3 regions of the Ornithinibacillus liuyingii genome follow, and region 3 is predicted to be linked to each of the others. Evidence: riboswitches for the same ligand, from Rfam matches in the RefSeq annotation. Region 3 holds a riboswitch; each other region holds the start of a gene.
The links. A riboswitch is a leader RNA that binds a small molecule or an ion and turns the genes downstream of it on or off. The one in region 3 is predicted to bind cobalamin.
Positions count from the first base shown of each region.

Region 1: linked by a shared signal. The riboswitch ahead of ACSKT4_RS07150 (acyl-CoA thioesterase) and the one ahead of ACSKT4_RS14470 (DUF4430 domain-containing protein) in region 3 are both predicted to bind cobalamin.
Region 2: linked by a shared signal. The riboswitch ahead of ACSKT4_RS11210 (DUF4430 domain-containing protein) and the one ahead of ACSKT4_RS14470 (DUF4430 domain-containing protein) in region 3 are both predicted to bind cobalamin.

Region 1 is NZ_JBPWOS010000004.1:204,655-212,180, forward strand. It holds gene ACSKT4_RS07125 (NAD(P)/FAD-dependent oxidoreductase) at 1-656, opposite strand, end outside; gene ACSKT4_RS07130 (ABC transporter ATP-binding protein) at 888-1,679, shown strand; gene ACSKT4_RS07135 (iron-hydroxamate ABC transporter substrate-binding protein) at 1,684-2,610, shown strand; gene ACSKT4_RS07140 (FecCD family ABC transporter permease) at 2,786-3,766, shown strand; gene ACSKT4_RS07145 (FecCD family ABC transporter permease) at 3,763-4,773, shown strand; gene ACSKT4_RS07150 (acyl-CoA thioesterase) at 4,817-5,275, opposite strand; cobalamin riboswitch at 5,456-5,630, opposite strand; gene pepV (dipeptidase PepV) at 5,850-7,259, shown strand; gene cysK (cysteine synthase A) at 7,401-7,526, opposite strand, start outside.
Region 2 is NZ_JBPWOS010000007.1:137,318-144,843, forward strand. It holds gene ACSKT4_RS11200 (response regulator transcription factor) at 1-39, shown strand, start outside; gene ACSKT4_RS11205 (ATP-binding protein) at 39-1,808, shown strand; cobalamin riboswitch at 1,854-2,037, shown strand; gene ACSKT4_RS11210 (DUF4430 domain-containing protein) at 2,197-2,637, shown strand; gene ACSKT4_RS11215 (ECF transporter S component) at 2,634-3,152, shown strand; gene ACSKT4_RS11220 (ferredoxin) at 3,176-3,430, opposite strand; gene ACSKT4_RS11225 (YpbB family protein) at 3,556-4,623, shown strand; gene ACSKT4_RS11230 (RecQ family ATP-dependent DNA helicase) at 4,616-6,145, shown strand; gene ACSKT4_RS11235 (CPBP family intramembrane glutamic endopeptidase) at 6,147-6,722, shown strand; gene ACSKT4_RS11240 (hypothetical protein) at 6,724-7,032, shown strand; gene ACSKT4_RS11245 (genetic competence negative regulator) at 7,194-7,526, shown strand, end outside.
Region 3 is NZ_JBPWOS010000010.1:111,541-119,066, reverse strand. It holds gene ACSKT4_RS14485 (LTA glycolipid anchor biosynthesis glycosyltransferase, IagA/BgsA family) at 1-618, shown strand, start outside; gene ACSKT4_RS14480 (DMT family transporter) at 766-1,662, opposite strand; gene ACSKT4_RS14475 (ABC transporter substrate-binding protein) at 1,771-3,546, shown strand; cobalamin riboswitch at 3,615-3,809, shown strand; gene ACSKT4_RS14470 (DUF4430 domain-containing protein) at 3,950-6,001, shown strand; gene ACSKT4_RS14465 (DUF4430 domain-containing protein) at 6,015-6,863, shown strand; gene ACSKT4_RS14460 (energy-coupling factor transporter transmembrane component T) at 6,963-7,526, shown strand, end outside.

The sequences.
Region 1 (7,526 bases), on a different contig from region 3:
TTGTTTGCTAAGAAATTTGTTATCGATGTATGGAAAAAACATTTTGCTGAACTGTTTAATAATTGTATTATTTGTGCTTCATGTCCCTTTAAATGCTCTTCATCTTTTCGGTAGGTAAGATATACTTTTCTGGCGATTGGCTCTAATTCATTTGCCCAATCAATAGCTGTATTACCACCGCCTGATATGAGAACCGTTTTGTCCTTAAACTTCCTTAACGATTTTATCGTATAGTGAAGGTTTGAAATTTCAAAGCGCTCGGCACCTTTTATATTTATCTTTTGTGGGCGTAAAATACCACTTCCAGTTGCAATGATAACGGTTTGAGACAAATGCTCTCTCCCAGATGACTCCGTTAATAGGAACTGTCCGTCGTCAAGTTTTTGAATAGATTCTACTTTCGCATTTAATACGACTGTTGGATTGAAGGTTAGACCCTGCTCCACGATTTGATCTATTAATTTCGTACCTGTAACAGGTGTTAGCCCCCCGACATCCCATATCATTTTTTCTGGATAAATATGTACTTTTCCACCTAATTGTGGTTGGAAATCAATAATCTTTGTTTTCATATTTCGTAATCCACTATAAAATGCGGCAAAGAGTCCTGCAGGGCCCCCGCCAACTATTGTTACATCAAATATGTCATTAGACATGGTCTACCGCTCCTCGATTATCATGATTGGTTTATCACCATAACAAACTTTTTAAATCTTCAATTGACAATGAGAATCATTTTCATTATATTATTGATTGTAAACGAAAATGAGAATCATTATCAACACTTTTTTCGATTTTTCTGCAGAAGGAATACAATAATCTTTCCAGCCTGCAAAGAAAAGCTACTATTTGTTAAAGTGGGAGTTTTTCTATTATGGGAGGTAATTATGCATAGATTACATACAGACCGTGTTCGTTTAGGGTATGGGGAACGAATCATTATAGATGACCTATCACTTGAGATTCCCGATAAGAAAATAACAACTATTATCGGATCAAATGGTTGTGGGAAGTCGACATTATTAAAAGCGCTAACACGTATCATTTCTCATCAATCCGGAGCAATTATGTTAGATGGCAAAAGCATTTTAAAAGAGAATACGAGATTACTAGCAAGAAAAATGGCCATTCTTCCACAAACTAATGAAATTCCGGTAGGTTTAACGGTTGGAGAGCTAGTATCCTATGGACGGTTTCCTTATCAAAAGGGATTTGGGAGATTAAATCAGTCAGATCTGGATGCTATTGATCGGGCCTTGGAGAAAACAGGGACAGCTGAATTTAAGTATGAATCCGTGGATTCGTTATCAGGAGGACAACGGCAACGGGTTTGGATTGCTATGGCGCTCGCGCAGGAAACAGAAATTATCTTCTTAGACGAACCGACTACATATCTAGACATGGCACATCAATTAGAGGTGTTGGAACTTTTACAACAATTGAATAAGGAGGAGGGAAGGACAATTGTAATGGTGCTGCATGATTTAAATCAAGCTGCACGATTTGCTGATTATATTATTGCGTTAAAAAACGGCAAAATTGTTCGTTCGGGTTCTAGTGAAGAAGTAATTAGTCATGAAGTACTGAAGGAAGTATTTCAGATAGATGCGGTGGTTGAAAAAGACCCGAGAACCAATAAACCGATATGTATTACCTATAATTTAATTAAGGGAGAGTAATGTTATGAAAAAGATAATCCTATTAGTTGTTCTTATAGTACTACTAGTTCTTAGTGCATGTGGGAAGGAAACGTCTAATGAAAGTGAGCAGTCAGATAAGGTCGACTCGAAGCGGGAGGAGACAATCATCTATGAATCTGAAAATGGCCCGATTGAGGTGCCTAAAGACCCACAGCGTGTCATTGTTCTTTCGTCCTTTGCAGGAAATGTGATGGCTTTGGATGTTAATTTAGTAGGTGTCGATGCTTGGAGTAAGCTAAATCCTCGTTTTGAAGAGGGGTTAAAGGATGTAGAACAAGTATCAGATGAAGATTTAGAAAAAATAATTGAATTAGAGCCGGACTTAATTATTGGTCTTTCCAATACGAAAAATATGGATAAATTAAGTGAGATAGCCCCTACTGTACTCTTCACTTATGGCAAGGTAGATTATCTTACACAGCATATTGAAATTGGTAAATTATTAAACAAGGAAAAAGAAGCGACAGAATGGGTTCAAGACTTCCAAAACCGTGCGGTAGCAGCTGGAGAGGATATACGTTCTCGTTTGGGTGAGGAATTAACCGTTTCGGTAATTGAAGGCTATGATAAGCAAATATATGTATACGGCGATAATTGGGGACGTGGAACTGAAATTCTTTATCAAGAGATGAAGTTGAAAATGCCAGATAAGGTAAGAGAAACTGCATTAGAAGCGGGTTACCATGCAATTTCTCCAGAAGTGCTACCAGAGTTTATCGGTGACTATGTGGTAGTTAGTAGTTTCTCTGACCAAGAGAATGCTTATTTAGAGACGGAAACCTATCAATCTATTCCAGCAGTGAAAAATGGAAATGTAATTGAAGTAAATGCGAACGAATTTTACTTTAATGATCCACTTACATTAGAGCTTCAATTAGAAACATTTATCAAGGCATTTCAGGAAAATTAAACAAAGATAGAGAAGGGATTCGCTATTGGAGTCTCTTTTTCGGAAATCGGAAAGTATAAACATTATTCCCGTCAGCATAAGAAAAACGAACATATTCGTTAAAGGACGAGCACATGCGCGTTTTTCTAATAAGTCTTAAGGAAGAAAGTTCGGGGTTAAGATGAGTAAACAATTCATGATATATAAATTTTTGATCACAATCACTATAGCTGTCATTGGGTTTGCGGCATCTTTATTATTTGGTGCCGCAGACATTGATTTTCAAAGTGTGTGGCTAGCCTTAACTTCAAGTAATCAAACAGATGAGATAACCATTATTCGAGAGCTTAGAATTCCAAGGGTAGTAGCTGCGATGTTTGTTGGGGCTTCTTTATCAGTGGCTGGTGCGATTATGCAAGGATTAACAAGGAATCCTTTAGCAGATCCTGGATTGCTGGGACTAACAGCTGGAGCGAATTTGGCATTAGCCATCACCATAGCGTCTATTCCTTCTGCTAATTATTTCTCGATTATGCTTGCTTGTTTCCTAGGAGCTGCTATTGGTGCTTTACTCGTCTTTGGCATTGGACTCATGAAAAAAGGTGGATTCTCACCGTTTCGAATTGTACTAGCAGGTGCTGCGGTGACAGCGTTATTAACTGCGATCTCGGATGCTATTGGTATTTATTTTAAAATAGCTAAAGATGTATCGATGTGGACTTCTGGTGGGTTGATAGGGACAACTTGGAAGCAACTAATGGTTATTATACCTGTTATTATGATAGGAATTATTGTTGCTATCCTATTCTCACGGCAGCTGACTATCCTAAGTTTACATGAAAATGTTGCGGTAGGGTTGGGCCAGAAAACGAGGCAAATTAAGGCTGTCTTATTCGTTGTAATCATCCTCTTAACAGGTGCAGCGGTAGCACTTGTTGGTAATATGGTCTTTATTGGATTAATGATTCCCCATATGGTGCGTGCAATGGTAGGGACGGATTATCGTGTTATTATTCCTTTTTCTGCTATAGTAGGTGCTACTTTTATGATGCTAGCTGATTTAGCTGGGAGAACGATAAATGCCCCTTATGAAACACCGGTTGCTGCGATTGTCGCTATATTGGGGTTACCATTTTTCCTAATCGTGATACATAGAGGGGGCAAGGTATTCTCATGATCCGTCCAGAACTAGTAGTAAAACAGCGAATCATATTCTTCTCATTGCTTGTTCTGATTGTCATTACTGCGATAATATCCATGGGAATAGGTTATTCCTCCGTCTCCTTTGATAGAATTCTTCCAACATTATTTGGTGAAGGAAGTTTTAAGGAACACTTTGTTTTATTCGAGGTGCGATTGCCAAGGATTTTAATTACCATTCTTGCAGGTGCAGCATTAGCGGTGTCAGGCTCTATTTTACAAGGGATTACTAGAAATGACCTAGCAGACCCGGGCATAATTGGAATAAATGCGGGAGCAGGTGTAGTAATTGCTATTTTCTTTTTATATTTTCCAATAGATACAGGTAACTTTGTATATCTATTACCAGTTCTTGCTTTTATTGGTGCATTTGTTACAGCGGTAATTATTTACCTTTTATCTTATAAGAGAAATAGTGGATTCCATCCAATCCGATTAGTATTAGTTGGGGTTGGATTCGCGATGGCACTTTCTGGTGTTATGATTGTTGTCATTTCTTCCGCAGAACGGGAAAAGGTAGATTTTATTTCAAAGTGGATTGCAGGTAATATATGGGGGACAGATTGGCCTTTTATTATAGCATTACTTCCTTGGTTAATCCTACTTATACCTTACGCCATCTATAAGGCAAATCGGTTAAACATTCTTTCCATGGATATGCCTGTTGCCACAGGGCTTGGCATATCGATTGAGAAAGAACGATTTTCCTTATTGATAACAGCAACAGCTTTGGCTGCAGCAGCAGTAGCAGTAGCGGGAGGAATTGCTTTCATCGGGCTGATGGCCCCACATATGGCTAAAGCACTAGTAGGACCAAGAAATCAATTGTTCATCCCAATTGCAACACTTTTAGGTGGATTTCTATTATTGCTGGCAGATGTGATTGGACAAAATTTGTTACCAGATGAAGCGATCCCAGCTGGGGTCATGACAGCTATAATCGGCGCACCCTATTTTATTTATTTGTTAATGAAACGAATCTAGTAATGGGGCTTCATTTTAGCTTAGGGGGAGAATATATCTCCCCTTATTGTTTGGCTAATTTTGCCCTTTTCTTCTGTGCTTCTTGAAACAACTCTAGCTCATGCTCTGTTTCTGGAATCACCCCTGGAACAGGTACTGGCTTACCATGTTCATCAATCGCTACCATCGTAATAAAGGAGGTAGTGGTTAGACTTTTTTCCCTTGTTTTAAACCGTTCACATTCAACCTTCACATAAACCTCCATGGAAGTTCTCCCAGTGGAAATAACAAACCCCTCTAAAGTTAAAATATCGCCAACTCTTGCTGATGATAGAAAATTCACTGTATCAATAGATGCTGTAACGACTACCTTACCACTGTGTTTCATTGCAGCAATCGCAGCAATTTCATCAATATAAGATAAAACCTTTCCGCCAAAAATGGTACCTAAGTGATTAGTGTCAGGTGGTAACACCAATTTGGTTAGAATAGTACGTGAAACATTCGTAGATAGCTTTTCCATTACACTCCCTCTTTCTTCTTTTTTTGTACTATAGGTCTCTTCAAAAAGTGATGGAAATAAAAAAATCCATCCTTCTTAAAGAAGATGGATTTTTATTCAGGTGTAAAGGATAGACCACACGACTGGTCTATAGCTGTTTATTATACCCTCATATCCAACCTTCTCAATTCCCGAAGAAGATCATACATCATAGAACTGGCAGGTCTCCTGACTTATGCTTCACCCTACTTTAAGCCTTCCCGTCTTAGACAGTGGTATTCTCATTTCGTCAGCATTTACAGTTGCGGGGACAGTTCTGGATTTTCACCAGATTCCCTATTAAGTCTATTAAGACACCAATTCTACTGGTATACCTATATGTAGTTGTATGGCAACAGACCATATTATAAATTTAATATAGTTTGCTGATTATGCCAATTGTTTTAACGAATGTTTGTACATGGGAATGGAATGCTAATGATAAGTAATGTTAACTATTATGCTAAATCATGGTTAAGGAGTAAAATAAAGATGTTGTTAGAATGATGAGTGAATCAAACGTTTGTTTGAAATAAGTGGAAGGAGTGAAATACATATGGCTACCATCAATTGGATGGAGGAAGTTTTAAAGAGAAAAGACGAATTTATTAAGGATCTACAAGGACTACTTCAAATTAAAAGTGTCCTAGATGAAGAAAATGCTTCTGAGGATGCTCCATTGGGACAAGGCATTAAAGATGCCCTACAATATGTGTTAGATTTAGGTGAGAAAAACGGATTCTCGAGTAAAAATGTGGATAACCTTGCAGGTCATATTGAAATAGGGCAAGGGAAAGAATTAATTGGGGTATTAGGGCATGTAGATGTTGTTCCAGAAGGGGATGGCTGGAGTGTCGATCCCTATAGTGGCATTGTTAAGGATGGTAAAATCTATGCTCGTGGATCTAGTGATGATAAGGGTCCGACTATGGCAGCATATTATGGAATGAAAATAATAAAAGAACTAGGGCTACCTTTAAGTAAGCGAGTTCGCCTAATTATCGGGACAGATGAGGAAAGTAACTGGCGTTGTGTCGATCATTATTTTACACAAGAAGAAATGCCTACAACAGGATTTGTGCCAGATGCGGATTTCCCTATTATTTTTGCTGAAAAAGGAATCGCGTATTATGATATTGTCCAACCCATTCATAAGCAAGATGCATCTGCAAGCTATCAACTAGTATCCTTCCAATCAGGTCGCAGGTACAATATGGTGCCAGATATTGCGAAAGCAACGATTAAAGTACAAGAGGCACCTACTAAACTAATAGAAGATTATCTTGGCTATCTGAAAGAGGTAAAGCTCGAAGGAGAAGCTAATATCGAAGATGGTGAGTTGTTCTTTAGTTTAATTGGAAAAAGTGCACATGGTGCTGAACCAAGTCATGGCAAAAATGCCGGAATATTATTAGCACAATACTTACAAAAGCTTGAGTTAGATGAAGAGGGACAAAAGTACATGTTAACTGTATCAGCGTTCCATAATAAATCACGTGGAGAAGTTTTCGGAATTGAGTATGAAGACGAAGACTCTGGTGAGTTAACAATTAATGTAGGTGTGATGAGCTATAGTAGGGAAGCAGGGGGCCGCATTGGGTTAAATATGCGTTATCCTGTCACATTTGATATCGAAGAAGGAAGAAAGAAAATTGAAGAAACCTTACATTCAAAAGGCTTACAATTAGAAAACTTCTCTGATTCGAAGCCAACGTATGTGAAAAAGGATGACCCTTTAATTAAAACATTGCAAAAGGTGTATGAAGAACAGACAGGTGAGAAGGCCGACTTATTAGCAATTGGCGGAGGAACCTATGCGCGCACATTAGACCATGGGGTTGCTTTTGGAGCCTTATTCCCTGGACGAGAAGATGTCATGCATCAAAAAGATGAATATGCTATTGTCGATGATTTATTACTAGCAACGGCGATTTATGCCCAAGCAATTTATGAATTAGCAAAGTAATATAATAGAGGAAGCATCAAGAGTAAAAGGCAAAACAAAAGGAAGGTAGTTTTAAACCGAATGATTACACAATTCCAGAGAGGAATTAGTATGATCATTCGGTTATCTTTTTATGCAAATCCTTTTGTCCCCATCCCTGAATTATTCAAACAATCCCATGCTTAAATAACGTTCACCTGTATCTGGTGCTATGCACACCACACGTTTTCCTTTTCCTAACTTTTTCCCAACTTGAATTGCCGCGTAAACAGCTGCAGCTCCTGAAGG
Region 2 (7,526 bases), on a different contig from region 3:
TGGGGAGTTGGATACAAATTCGAGGTAGATGATGAATAATGTTTTGGCGTAGTGTAGTGGGGAAACTAGCAGTAACTATATTATTGCTAGTTTCTTTTGTATTATTTGTATTAACGATATTTTTATTAGAGTTCTTTGAGAACTTTCATATTCAAGAAGCAGAAGAAGCATTATTACAGACCGCGACAAAGGTTTCGGTTATGGTGGAAAATCACGAGGATAAATCATTAATTTATGAAACAACGGAACGAGTAAAAGACCCATCAAGTAAAGTGATTATTTTATTTTCAGAAGGGGATTATTGGAGTTCAGAAACCGATGATATTCATTTGTCCAGTTTACGGGATGAGTGGCTTATCGAGCAATCCGATGTAGCTGGAATTATGGCGGATGATGACAACAACAACGATGAAATTGAAGTTTCAGAAGATGAGCCTGGTATTATGCTCGTTGGAAAAACTGTTCCGAACACCGATGATGTTGTACTAGTATATCAATCATTAGCTATTGTCGACCGTACCAAAGCAGAAACAACTAAGATCATATTAGGTGCTGCTGCTGTCGCGATTATTCTTACAACGATATTTGCCTTTTTCTTATCAACACGTATTACATCACCATTAATTAAAATGAGAGAGGCAGCCTTTGATTTAACAAGAGGAGAATTTAATACAAAGGTTCCCATCTTGACGCATGATGAAATTGGGGAACTGGCGATGGCATTTAATCATATGGGAAGACAGTTAAAATTTCATATTAATGCGTTAAGACAGGAGAAAGAACAATTATCTAGTATTGTTAATTCGATGGCAGATGGTGTGATTACATTAAGCCGTAGCGGGGAAATTATTGCTACCAATCAGCCTGCGGAACGGTTTATAGAAGACTGGTATTTCGAAAAAAATCTACAAAGTGATACCGAATCACGTAAGCTTCCAAAAGAATTGCTGGATACGTTACAGCAAGTCATTGAAGGGGAAAAGGAAGTAATAGAAGAAATCACATTACAAGGCCGAACCTGGGTAATGATCATGACACCTTTATATGATCAAGCTTATATACGTGGTGCAGTAGCTGTAATTCGCGATATGACTGAGGAACGTAGGCTAGATAAATTGCGTAAAGACTTTATTGCGAATGTATCCCATGAATTGCGAACCCCTATTTCGATGTTGCAAGGATATAGTGAAGCAATTGTTGATGATATTGCCGAGACGAAAGAAGAGAAAAATGAACTTGCACAAATTATCTATGAAGAATCATTACGGTTGAGTCGTCTCGTAAATGAATTACTCGATATGGCTAGTATGGAAGCAGGACATTTAACCTTGAAAAAGGAGAAGGTGGATATCACTCCTTATATTGAACGGATATTCCGTAAATTCCAAGGAATTGCTGCAGAGAATCAAATTGAAATGAGTTTAGCGAAAGATATACAAGAAGCTCAGGCTTATTTTGATCCGGATCGTATTGAACAAGTATTTACAAATTTGATTGATAATGCGATTCGCCATACGAGTGAAGGTGGCTTTGTGAAGGTTTCGGTCACAAATGATGATAATGGATTATCGGTGTCTGTTGAAGACAGTGGTAGTGGAATACCGGAAGAAGATTTGCCATTTGTGTTTGAACGATTCTATAAGGCTGATAAATCGAGAACTCGGAATAAGCATGTTAAAGGTACCGGGCTAGGGTTATCTATTGCCAAAAATATCGTCAAATCACATAGAGGTACCATTACGGTGAAAAGTAAATTAGATATCGGAACAACATTTAACTTCATGATTCCCAAGGAAGAAGATATTTAATCTTGTAATTTAGCTGTTGTATGGTACTATATGTAGTAGAATTGAATACAAGAATTTGATATTGGTGTATGTGTTACTTAAAAGGGAATCTAGTGAAAAGCTAGAGCTGTCCTCGCAACTGTAAGTGATGACGAAATAAGCAATGACCACTGTAGATTATTCTATGGGAAGGGCTTAAAGTAGGTAAGTAGTCACAAGCCAGTAGACCTGCCAGTATCAACTGTATCAATGATCCCGAGGATAGGACAATTGAGACAATCTAGTACATAAAAACAGTATTTTTATGCTTTTTTATGGTCGATAGACTGTCACAGGAGTTAACTAGTTACGGGGTTAGCTCTTTTTTTATTTACCTGATTTTTAAAATTACTAAAGTGGAGGGGAAAATATGAAATCACTATTATTAAAACTGTTTACAGTACTTGTAGCATTAGTAGTTCTTGCAGCTTGTGGCAATGATGAGTCTTCTGATAATGCAACTCAAAATCAAACGCCAAACGAAAACCAAGCTAATACCACTGAAACAAGTGAACAACAAGAGGAAGCAACTGTTAAAATTGTACTTTCTAAGGATAAAGAAGCTGAGATTTTAGAAGAAAAAGAAGTAGAAATCAACGAAGGCGATATTCTATTAGACGTGATGAAGGAAAATTTTAACGCTGAAGATAAAGACGGCTTTATTACCTCTCTTGAGGGGCTAGATTATGATGAAGAAAATTCAATGTCCTGGATGTTTTCTATCAATGGTGAAAGTTCACTGGTAGGAGCAGGGGAAGTGGAACTGAAAGATGGGGACGTAGTTAATTTCGATTATCAATCTTGGGAATGAGATCGTTGAATATTTATAAATTAACGCTATTAGCTTTTCTTGCAGCATTAGCTGTAGTTGGACGAATTATGTTAAGTTCTATCCCAAATGTTCAACCCGTAACTTCAGTTATTATTATAAGTGGCATTTTTTTAGGGCCAGTTGCTGGTATTATATTGGCGTTTTTAATTACCTTTTTATCGAATATGGTTCTTGGGACTGGATTATGGACGATTTGGCAAATCCTATCCTGGGGACTTATTGGGGTTATGAGCGGTATCTTAGGTAAAACAATGAAACAGATTCCTTTTTATCTCATTCTAATATTGGCTGTATTTAGTGGATACTTATACGGATTCATTGTTTCGTTGACTAACTACCAAATTACTGGACATGGATTTTGGGCTTATTATATAGCTGGTTTACCGTTCGATACGTATCATGCAATTGGTAATGCTGTCATCATGCTACTACTCTATCCGACGGTGTCATTTATTTTCCAAAACTATATACAAAAACATTTGAACACCAACTAACCTACTTTGTTGGTGTTCGTCTATTATCTCTCATATCGAAGTGGATTGTTATGGAAAGGATGTTCTGCTATTTTAATGGAGTCACTTGGACAACCTTCATAAGCATCCAATACATCGTCTTCTAATTCCTCAGGTATTTCCTTGTTTCCCGTATTGTCATCTATTGTAACAAAGGCTAGACCTTCATCATCATAATCAAAAAGTAATGGACAAGCCACCCCGCAGGAACCGCAGGCAATACACGTTTCTTTATCCACTATGGTATATTTAGCTCTCATCAATGGTTACCCCTCACGATACAGTTATATCTAGTACTTTTTCTATTTTAAAATGTAAATTAGTATTATTCAACTAAACGATAAATGATATGATAGAACTAAGTCCAATGAGGAGTTAAAAAAATATGTATGTTGAAGGAATTTTATTAGATTGTATCGATCGTATTAGAACCAATCGATCCATATTTGGAATATATCATCTCATAACGGGAAAGAAATCGATACAATCTGTTCACGATGCCAGAATTTTTCAATTGGAAAAATATTATGGGATATATGCATCATTGTCACGTCAGCATTTTATACAAATTATTCGTGACATGAAGAAGAAAGGATGGATCATTGAGCAAGGTCCAGATGACTATTATATGATTTCATCAGCTGCTAAAGAGCTCTTGCAGGAGTATTATGATTCATCTGTATATACCAATTTAAATGGGCTGATGCTTTCTGGGAAGGATATTTCCTTCTTAGAAAGACTCTATTTATTAGTTCAAACGTATTCTAATCTACAAGCAAATCATTATTCGTTTATCCCAATAATAGATAATCCGAGTGTTACATATTGGGTAAAACAATTCTATCATCACAACGGTAAAGAGCGGGTGGCGGAGAAGTTGTATCATGAGCTACATCACGTTTTAAGCCAACTTTCGAATAAAGAAGCAGTAATATTTGTGGACCGATTAAGTGGATATCAGCACTATGGGATGAGTATCGATCAGTTAGCGGCAAAATACCAATCTTCTCATGACGATATGAAAATTATATTAATTGCAATAACACATAAATTCCTTACGATTATGGATAGAAATCAAGAGAACTACCCTATTTTATTGCAATTAATTGATAAGCCAAACGAGAATAAATTCATTACGAATACCGCGAATCTTACCTATCAATTATATATGAATAACTTTAGCCTGGAAGACATCGCCCAAAAAAGAGATCTAAAGCTAAGCACGATTTATGATCATATTGTTGAGATTGCTTTGTATGACCCAGATTTTGACATTCAATCGTTTGTTTCGCAGGAGGAGCAAGTACAAATTGTGCAAGCAGTAAAAAACAATCAAACACTTAAGCTGAAGATTATTAAAGAAAATTGTAGTCCTTCCATTGATTATTTTCAAATTAGACTAGTCCTAACTAGGTTGAAGGAACTTTTACCGGAGGAAGATTTCCATGTCTAACACATTGTCATTAGAAAAAGAGCTAGAACAGTACTTTGGTTACTCTGCCTTCAGAACAGGCCAAAAGGAAATAGTGGAAGATGTCATGAAAGGAAATGATGTATTAGGGATATTGCCTACTGGTACGGGGAAATCCATTTGCTACCAGTTACCAGCCCGTCTTCTTGAAGGTGTTACACTTGTCGTTTCACCACTTATTTCATTGATGATGGATCAAGTAAAAGAATTGAAGGCAACAAATTTTAAAGATGCCATCGCAATTAATAGCTTTTTAGATTATGAAAAAAGGAAGAGATTATATCGAAATCTACATCAATACAAATTAATCTATGTCTCTCCTGAAATTTTGCAGCAAAAAGAACTACAATTCTATTTAAAAAAACTTACTATCTCACTATTTGTTGTAGATGAGGCCCATTGTATTTCCCAATGGGGTCATGAATTTAGACCGGATTATCAAAAATTAAGACAAGTACTTAAGATTTTAGGAGAACCACCAGTCCTTGCTTTAAGTGCCACAGCAACAAGGGAGGTTCAAAAAGATATTATTTCTTCATTAAATCGCCCTGCTATGGTTAAGCATATTTTTCCGATGGACAGAACGAATATTGCACTCTCTGTTATGGAAGTGCAAAATAATGAAGAGAAGATTGAAGTGATTACCCAGCTGCTAAAGGAGAAAAAGGTTCCTTCTCTTATATATTTTTCTAGTAAGACTGCAGCAGAAAGTGTTTCGCTTTTACTTTCTGAAAAGCTTCCCAATCATCGAGTGGCTTTTTATCATGGTGGTATGGAACAAATGGACCGTATTGCGATACAGCAACAGTTCATGAACGATCAAATTGATATTATTTGTTGTACAAGCGCATTTGGCATGGGGATAAATAAAAATAATATTCGCTTTGTCTTTCATTATCATTTTCCTGGTCAAATAGAATCTTATATTCAAGAGATTGGTAGAGCTGGGAGAGATGGGGAGCAGAGTATTAGTGTACTTTTATATAGTAGGCAGGATGTATTTCTTCCTAAACAAATGATAGACAGTGAATTACCTTCAGATGAAGACTTAATGCGGGTATACCGAATTATAAAATCTTACCGCGAAGAGAACCTGTCCCTACCAAAAGAATTAGAAGAAATGCAGTCTTTGATGGAGATTAGTGAGGTTCAATGGCGGTTTATTTCCTCCCAATTAGAAAAAAATGGCATGTTCATAGAAAATGGTTTAAAATATGAGCAAAGTAAAATCGATGAAGCATTTCAACACGTAAAAAAAATACGTGACGAACGATTTATACTAAAACAATCTAAATTATATGATATGTTAAATTGGATTCAATCCAATGAATGCCTTAGGAAAAATCTGTACGCAAAATTTCAGGATAGCTATACAAAGCTAGAAACGTTTTGTTGTAGTTACTGTGGTATGAATATACAAAGCTTCACCCCTGTGCAAACGATAAATAAACCTTCTATTTCATCATGGGAAAAGAAATTAAAACGTATACTACTAGGAGAATAAAATGAGACAAGCTGAACTGGCTGATCAACTGACAAATGAACAATTAAGAAGAGTGGTAGTATATTCTCAAGGGTTATTTTTATTCATTTCCATTGTGCTAAGCTTTTTCTTGTTTGATAGCTTAGCTGATTGGATAACCTTATTCACTTTCAACATGAGTGAAATGGTTTATTTCGGCATTATGCCGGGAATTATTATTGTACTTATGGATCTTGTTTTAATATCCATCCTGCCCAGTAATTATTATGATGATGGAGGAATTAATAAACGAATCTTTACCAACCTCTCTGTTCCTAGGATATTTGTTCTAACACTATTTATTGCTGTTTCCGAGGAAATGCTATTCCGCGGGGTTATTCAAACGACTTTTGGATATTTGACGGCAAGTATTATTTTTGCGTTAGTACACGTTCGATACTTGAGGAAGCCGGTACTTCTCTTATCAGTCTTATTGATAAGTTTATTCATTGGATATATGTATGAGGTTACGAATAATTTATTGGTATCGATAACAACGCATTTTGTAATTGATTTTTTATTGGGATTAATCATCCGTTATAAGATTTGGGGGGATTAGTGTGGAAACGAAGAAAAAAGATCATCATGATCAAGCAGAAGAATTAAGATCTATATTGAATGAAGTAAACCAACAACAGATAGCAGGAGCTCTGTCACAACCTGAAAAGGATCCGTCTAATTTTGATGCTGAAAGCTTTCATGATATGAGTGTATTAAATCTTCCCCCTAGAAAAGAAGTTCACGGAGTTAAGAAGAAAAGAACCCATTTCAAAATAACAAAACCATTTATTAGATTAGCATTGGTTGTTTTACTTTTAGCTGTTTTGGTAATCCTGTTTATTCTAGGGGATGGACTGGAATTTTTTTAGAACCTTATTGATTATATCGCCCGAAGTTAAAAGTTAACTTGTATATCGTTCAACAATTTGTTTAGCAGCATATAATAATAAAAAGAATCTAGCCGTTTTGGCCGAATATAGGTCGTTTGTTTTAGAAGCGGGATATTTTGTTCATTTGAGGAGGATGCTATGTGCGTATTGAAAGGGTGTCCAGTAGTCAATTTACAATATTTTTAACGTTTGATGACTTGGTAGAACGGGGATTTAACAAGGAGGAGTTATTTCAAGATGCCACAAGCATCCAGAACCTCTTTACAGATGTTATGTATGAAGCAAGTTCAGAACTAGGTTTTGAGCTTGAAGGAAAGTTATATGTGCAGGTGTATATCATGCAGGCACAAGGAATGCATGTTATTGTTACGCAAAATCGCGATAATATAGATTGGGATGAGGATTTCATTGAAATGAAAGTGACACTTGACGAGAGCAAAGAATTAATTTTTTCATTTGATGATTTCGAGAAT
Region 3 (7,526 bases):
AAACGCCCGATTGTTAGTCTGTCAAACGGAATAGACACCGACTTTTTCAAGAGAAATGACGAAGCGCGTAGGAGATTCCGCGATAAATATCAAATACCAGATACGGATAAGGTCGTCATTTCTGTTGGTCATTATATTGAACGTAAAGGAATATTAGATTTTGTTAAGCTAGCAGAAAGAATGCCTAACTATCAGTTTTATTGGTTTGGTTATACGAATTTAAACCTGATTCCAAATACGATAAAAGAAGCCATAAAAATGCAGCTACCAAACTTACACTTTCCTGGCTATGTGACAAGAGAAGAAGTACGGGACGCCTATTGTGGTAGTGATTTATTTCTGTTCCTTACCCATGAGGAGACAGAAGGCATCGTATTATTAGAAGCGTTGGCAGCTAAAATTCCAATCTTAGTTCGGGACATTCCGATATATAAAAATATGTTTAAGGACCGGGAAACGGTTTATAAGGGAAAAAGCATAGATGAGTTTGAGGAATTAATAACTCAAATTCTGGAAGGGCAACTACCAGATTTAACAGAGAAGGGCTATAACATGGCTTTAGAGCGTGATATAAAAGTTGTTGCGCAAAAGCTATTGAGTATTTATGAACTGGAATAATTTATGGAGAAAAGCCCTGTCCATTTACCCTGGATATACAGCTAAAAAGGAGAGCCCACCCCTTAAGTAGTTAAAATTAAAAAAGGTGGCAAATCCTCTAAAATAGCAAATTAACTTACCAAGCTAAACTAAATGGTGACCGGATGGTTAGTCACCATTTTTTAGTGGCTTAGTAGTTTTATTAGTAATTTTCTTTATCGTTAACATGAAGATTGATCCTATTAATAGAATAACCCCAACAATCTTCCAAATCGTTATTTCAATCGGGAAGAATGGAAAAGAGATAATAGCAAGTAATACAGGACTGAATGCTCTCATTACGTTAGCAATTGAAAATCGTAAATATTTGAGTGCTTGATATAATAAAATAGTCCCCAGAAAACCCGTTAGGAAAGAGGATAATATAATAAAGCTAACCCCTTTAACATTCCCCCAGTTCGTAGTAAGCTCTCCTGAAAAAGTCACATAAATCATGACAAAGACCAATGTTATACAATTATTGGTGAAAAGAATAGAATTGGAGCTCTTTTCCTTTGACATCGATTTCTTAATATAAATATTGGTTAACGCAAAGAAAAAAGTATAAAGAAGCGCAAAGATAACACCAGGTAGGTTAGTTGTGTTATCTCCTTTATCGACAAAAAGAAAGCCCCCGAGAATTGCTAGGGTCATAAAGATAGATTCCCGCAAGGAGATTTTTTCCTGTAATAAAAATATAGATAGAAGGATAGCGAATACAGTATAAAACCTGCCTAAAAAACCAACCTCCACTGGTGAAAGCAAATTCATGCTTAAAAAAAGAAAGATAACACCTAATGAATTGAATAATGCTAACATGATAATTTCCTTTTCAAAATAAAACATCACATGCTGTTTCGTAATGATACCAAATAATACACTTGCCACAATAATCGTTACCACATTGATAAAAGACGCCTTTGCAGGGCTCATATGTGCCAATCCAAATTTAGAAATTAGTGGGCCAATTGCCATTGTTAAAACCGATAGTAAATTAAATAGATGCCCTTTTTGGGTATTAGTCATACTCCTGCTCCCTCCCATGTTTTGAATATACCTTTCATTGTAGTTGATTAAAGGGGAAGAAAAAGTGTAAGTTGTTAGTATATATTTCACCTTTTAGTGGAGGGTCTAATGCAATTACTTTATTATTACATCCATTTATTTGTTCAATGTTCGAACAGCAATGCAAATAAACCTATTAAGCTGACCAGAAATGAGATAAGCAATATCCTCCAATGTACCGAGCGAAATGTTATTCATATTTTAAATCGTATGGAAGAGAAAGAATGGATTACTCGAGTGCGTGGGAAAGGAAGAGGAAACCCAACCGTTATTACCTTTACGAAATCTATTACAGATATGCTGACGTATATGGAAGCATCCTCAAGGGATACAGATTTTAATGGCTTAATCACATATTTAGAACGGCATGATATACTACGTAATCATCAACACGTGTTGGATACTATACTAAAGGAATTGTTTGGCATGAGGAAAGATATAACTCAACAAGAGGGTGAGGAGTGTTTACATATTCCGTATTTTCGGTCATTTCATTCTTTAGATCCATCACAAGTAGAGCGACAAACGGAAATACATATGGTACAACAACTATTTGATACCTTAGTTACGTTTAATAAAGATACGGACAAAGTAGAACCGAGTATTGCCTATTATTGGGAACGGGATGAGAGCGGGAAGGTATGGACATTTTACCTTAGAAAAGGAATTCCGTTCCATAATGGTAAGATGTTAGATGCTGAGGATGTAAAATTCACCTTCGAAAGACTTAAGGATACGCCAGCAAAATGGATAGTCGCATATTTAGAAAAGATGAATAGTATTGGTTCACATGCCATTCAATTTCACTTTGCTATTCCGATTGTAAATTGGCCATTTATGTTATGTTCACCAAAAGCATCTATTGTTCCAATGGGGTTTGCGGAACAAACGGTAGAAGAATTCTCTCGAGAACCAATTGGAACAGGTCCGTACAAGGTGAAGTCTCACAATACGAATCTTCTCTCACTTTCGGTACATCAAAGCTATTTTAAAGAGAGGGCTCATATTGATGAAATATTTATTCATGTTATGCCATCAGTCGAGAAGTTCATGAATATAAAAGAGATTGAGGAAGAGCCACTTTTCTATATCCCATTTACTTGGAATACAAATACAGATAGGGGGTATAAGAATGTGGAAAGGGGGCATTTATCCATCAAGTATCTCATGTGGAATATGCGGAAGGATAAGATAAGGTCCAATCATTTGTTACGAGAAAAGCTGGGGGTACTTTTAAATAAAAAGAGAATGATAGAGGCTCTAGGCTATCCAAGATATGAACCGGTAAGAGTTTTTCATCAGAATCGTCCAAATAACGATAAGCTATATAATATGTCATTGGATATAGATTATATGGATACTTTAATATTAATGACCTATAATCTTAAACCAAACGAAGAGGATATTAAATGGATAAAGAGTGAATGTAACAAACAAGGGATTCATTTGGAATTGCGAGTCGTTCCATACTCTAATTTCTATGAAGAGGCTAAAGAGGCAGACATAGTATTATCGGAATATGTTGCGGAAGATGTTGAAGAGGTTGCGTTATTAAATTTATTTCATTCAGAAATGAGTATTTTACATAATCTATTAGACAGAGAGAATAGTAGAATTACGCAGGGCATTTATAAAGAGTTGGTTCAGGAAGTGTCATCGAACAGAAGGATTCAGATAATGAACCAATTAGAAAACAAACTAATAGAAAATCATATTGTTATGCCTTTATATTCAACATACCAAAAGGCTTTATACCATGAAAACTTGATGGGAATTTCACTAAGTATTATTGGATTAGTACCATTTAAAGACTTGTTCTTTAGGAAGGAATATGGATCGAACTAAATTGGTGTATGAGTAAGAATATTCAATAAAAGCTTGACGGAATCAAAGAGATAGATTAAATTGAAAGTAATTTAATAGAAAAAACAGGTTGATTTGACGACTTTTTTAGATCGAATCATTAAAAGGGAAGTTCGGTTAGAATCCGGCACGGTCCCGCCACTGTAATTGGGAGTCTTTTATCACAATCCACTGTCATTTTGATGGGAAGGAGATAGAAGATGATGAACATGAGTCAGGAGACCTGCCTGTTTTTTTATATCACACAACCTACGAGGATAGGGAGGCATGTGACGAACAATATACTTTATTGTGTTTTGGTAGCGTTTACATAACATCTCTTCTAGGTAGAGATGTTTTTTTATTGGACATTGTGAAAGCTAATAAATAAAAAGGGGATTTTTGGATGGTCAAACATCATAAACTAGTAAACTATTTAATTATATTAATCATGTTATTAAGCCCATTATTCATCAATGCATCCTATGTACAAGCTGCAAGTGATCAAAAAGACATCAAACCTCATAATGAAGCACAGAATAGCGTACAACTTACCATTGTTGTTTCAGAAGAGGAAGTACCTTTACCGTTCTCAGAAATAAAAATTGAAGAAGGGGATATGGTTTTAGATGCTTTAATTAATGCTACAGAGGAAAATGATATTACATTATCGTACCGTGGGACAGGGGCGACGGCCTATGTAGAAGGTATAGATGACATTTATGAGTTTGACCGAGGTCCCGGTAGTGGCTGGATGTATCGAGTAAATGGTGTCTTTCCAAACCGAGGTGCAGGAGTTATTCCGCTAGTTCCAGGTGATGTTGTTGAATGGCTTTATACAACAGATTTAGGAAATGATATAGGTGCTGATCTACACCCATTCCGTGATCATTTGGATCCTACTATTCATATAGACAACCTAAAGGATGGTTCTACGGTTTACGATAGCAAACTGTCCTTTGCTGTAGAGGCGGTTAGTTATTTTGGAACAGCTCTAATCCCCACTGTAAAAGTGAATGATACAGTAATTGTAGCGGAGGAAGGTAATCACTACTCTGCTACATTACTAAAAGGTCAAAACATAATAACTATTGAGGTTAGAGATAAGCAAGGCTATACCTCTTCGTTATCCTTGACCATTACATATGATGATAAACAAGTTGCTCCACATTTAGTGGAGGCGGATAAGGGTGATAGAGGTGAACTAGATAGCGCTCTAGTGGTAATCCAGGATGCTATAGAAAAAGCTAGTAACCATATCATCCAAAATGGTGTAAATAGTGAATGGGAAGCAATTGGGCTGGCCAAAGCTGGAAAAGAGATTCCAAGTGATTACCTTACTATTTTTTATCAAAATATTCAGGACCAAGTAATCAGAGGTTTAGAGAATGGTCGTATTAAGATTACAGATATTGAAAGACTAGTGATGGCTGCGGTGGCTGTTGGCATAGACCCCCGTGATATAGAAGGCTTAGACTTAATCGAATTGATATATAATAGCCCTGAGCGCCGTGGTGGTTATGATACGATGACCTTCCAAGGCAATAATGGCCCTATATTTGCCTTAATTGCTTTAGATACTCAAGGGTTTTCTGTCCCTGAGGATGCAAAGTGGACGAGGCAGAGACTAATAGAAGAATTAATACGTACCCAAAATGAAGATGGTAGTTGGTCATTAAATAGTGACTTTAGTACCCCGAGTGTAGATATAACAGGAATGGCGTTAATAGGTTTAAGTCCCTATAAAGACCAACCGGCAGTATCGAGCGCCCTTGATAGAGCGGTTCAATGGCTATCAAATGTCCAAACGGAAGATGGAGGCTTCGATGGTGGGGATTTTGTAGGTGGGATTACTAGTGAAGCCGCAGCCCAAGTTATTATTGGTTTAACTGCTTATGGTATTGATCCTACAAGTGAGCCATTTACAAAGAATGGAAATAATTTAATCACCCATCTATTCGAATTCCAAAATACTGATGGTGGTTTTAAACACACTATGGACTATGACTATTCAGATCCTATGAGTACAGAACAGGCAATGCAAGCATTGGTTGCATACAAACTATTCCTGAGGGGAGAAGGAAGTCTGTACCACTTTAGTGATGTAATTGATAATGTGGATGATCCACCGGGTGAACAGGAAGAAGGGACCGATGAGAAAGAATTACCAGAGGATAAAGAAGAAAAAACAGATGATAATGAACCCCCGCGAGATGATTTGAATAACGAGGAAGAATTTTCGAAGAATCCACCATCCAATAATAAGGATGACACAGATAATAAGCAGGATATGCTACATAAAGAGAAAAAGTCAGATAATACACAAACTCCAAAGGGAAAAGAACTTCCAAACACAGCTAGTAATTTCTATAACTATATGCTAGTAGGTATGCTTCTAATGATTATAGGAGGATTAGTTCTATTTTACTTAAATAGACAACCAATGAGATATCGTTGAGGAGGATGATGTAATGCCAAACTGGTTAAACCGCCTTTTAATTACGTTTTTAATGCTTACTGGCCTAACTCTTGCAGGATGTGATTCAACGCTTCAAATGCTTCAGACAAAAGAAGAGGCAAGCCAGGATAAAGTATTAGAACAAGAAGAACAAAGCCAGTTAGAAGCACCCGAGCAAGTGGAAATAAAGTCAGCAGATAACATAATACCTGATGAAACTAACGGGGAAGTGGATGATAACTCGAAAGTAGAAATACTAGATAAAGAGAATGAAGATACAAAGAATAAACAGTTCAATGAAGATAATAAGCCTACCGTATCAGGTGGAAATACAAAAGTCAGTGAATCTAAGTCTTCGTCTGATGAAAAAAGTCAGCAGAAAAACTCTACAACTAATGAACATAAAAGTAAATCTGGGAAACAGAGTAATTCGAATCGTGAAAGCAAATCTAATGATGAGAAAGAAAAAACAGAAGATAGTTCAAAATCGAATCCACCACCAATAGATACAATCGTTTATTCTATTGTAATCTCTGAAACGGAAGTCCCATTACCACCTACAGAAATGGAAGTAATGGATGGGGATACAGTATTACAAGCACTAATTAGAATAACAAGAGAAAAAAGCATTCAAATGGATTATCGTGGGGGACAAGGAGCTACTGCATACGTGGAAGGCATTGATAATGTTTACGAGTTTGACCGAGGATCAGGAAGCGGTTGGATGTATCGGGTAAATGGGGTTTTTCCTGATCGTGGAGCTGGGGTTGTTCCGTTACTTCCTGGTGATCGTGTCGAATGGTTATATACGACCAATTTAGGTGAAGATTTAGGTGCAGACCTGAAACCATTCCGAAGATGAGTATAAAAGTCGACCTGTTTGAGTGGTATAAACAGGTCGACTTTCTTCACAGGTATGTAATGTACAACTATTATAAGTGGAAATGGAAGTGTTGATATAGTGGGAAATGGGTTTCGCAGTTACCATCCTTATGTCCAGTTTTGCTATTACCTATTTGTTGGTTTCTTAATCATGTATTTTAACCACCCAATATTCCTAATAGTTATATGCCTATTACTAGTCTTTGTTAATCTTTCCCATGATCATGGAAAAGCACTACGAAAATGGATTCCTGTTCTGATTCTGATGAGCTTAATGATTATCATACTAAATCCCTTTTTAGTTTCACGTGGGACTAATATCTTGTTTTACTTTCGTGGGAAACAAGTAACCATTGAAGCAGCTATTTATGGTATAACGCTGGCATTATTTATTGTGAATATCTTAGTAATGTTTGTTTCTTTTAATATCATTTTAAATGGAAATCGCTTTTTATATATCTTCTCAAGGATTCTCCCTCGGACTGCTTTTTTAATAACGGTCTCTATTCGGTTCGTTCCATTATTAAAGAGGAGGTTAGAGGAAATTAGTGAGGTGCACCAAACTCGAGGTTTAAATATGACAAGTGGAAGTTTGAAAGAGCGAATCAAAATAGGGATGTTGAGGATCCAACTTTTATTAACA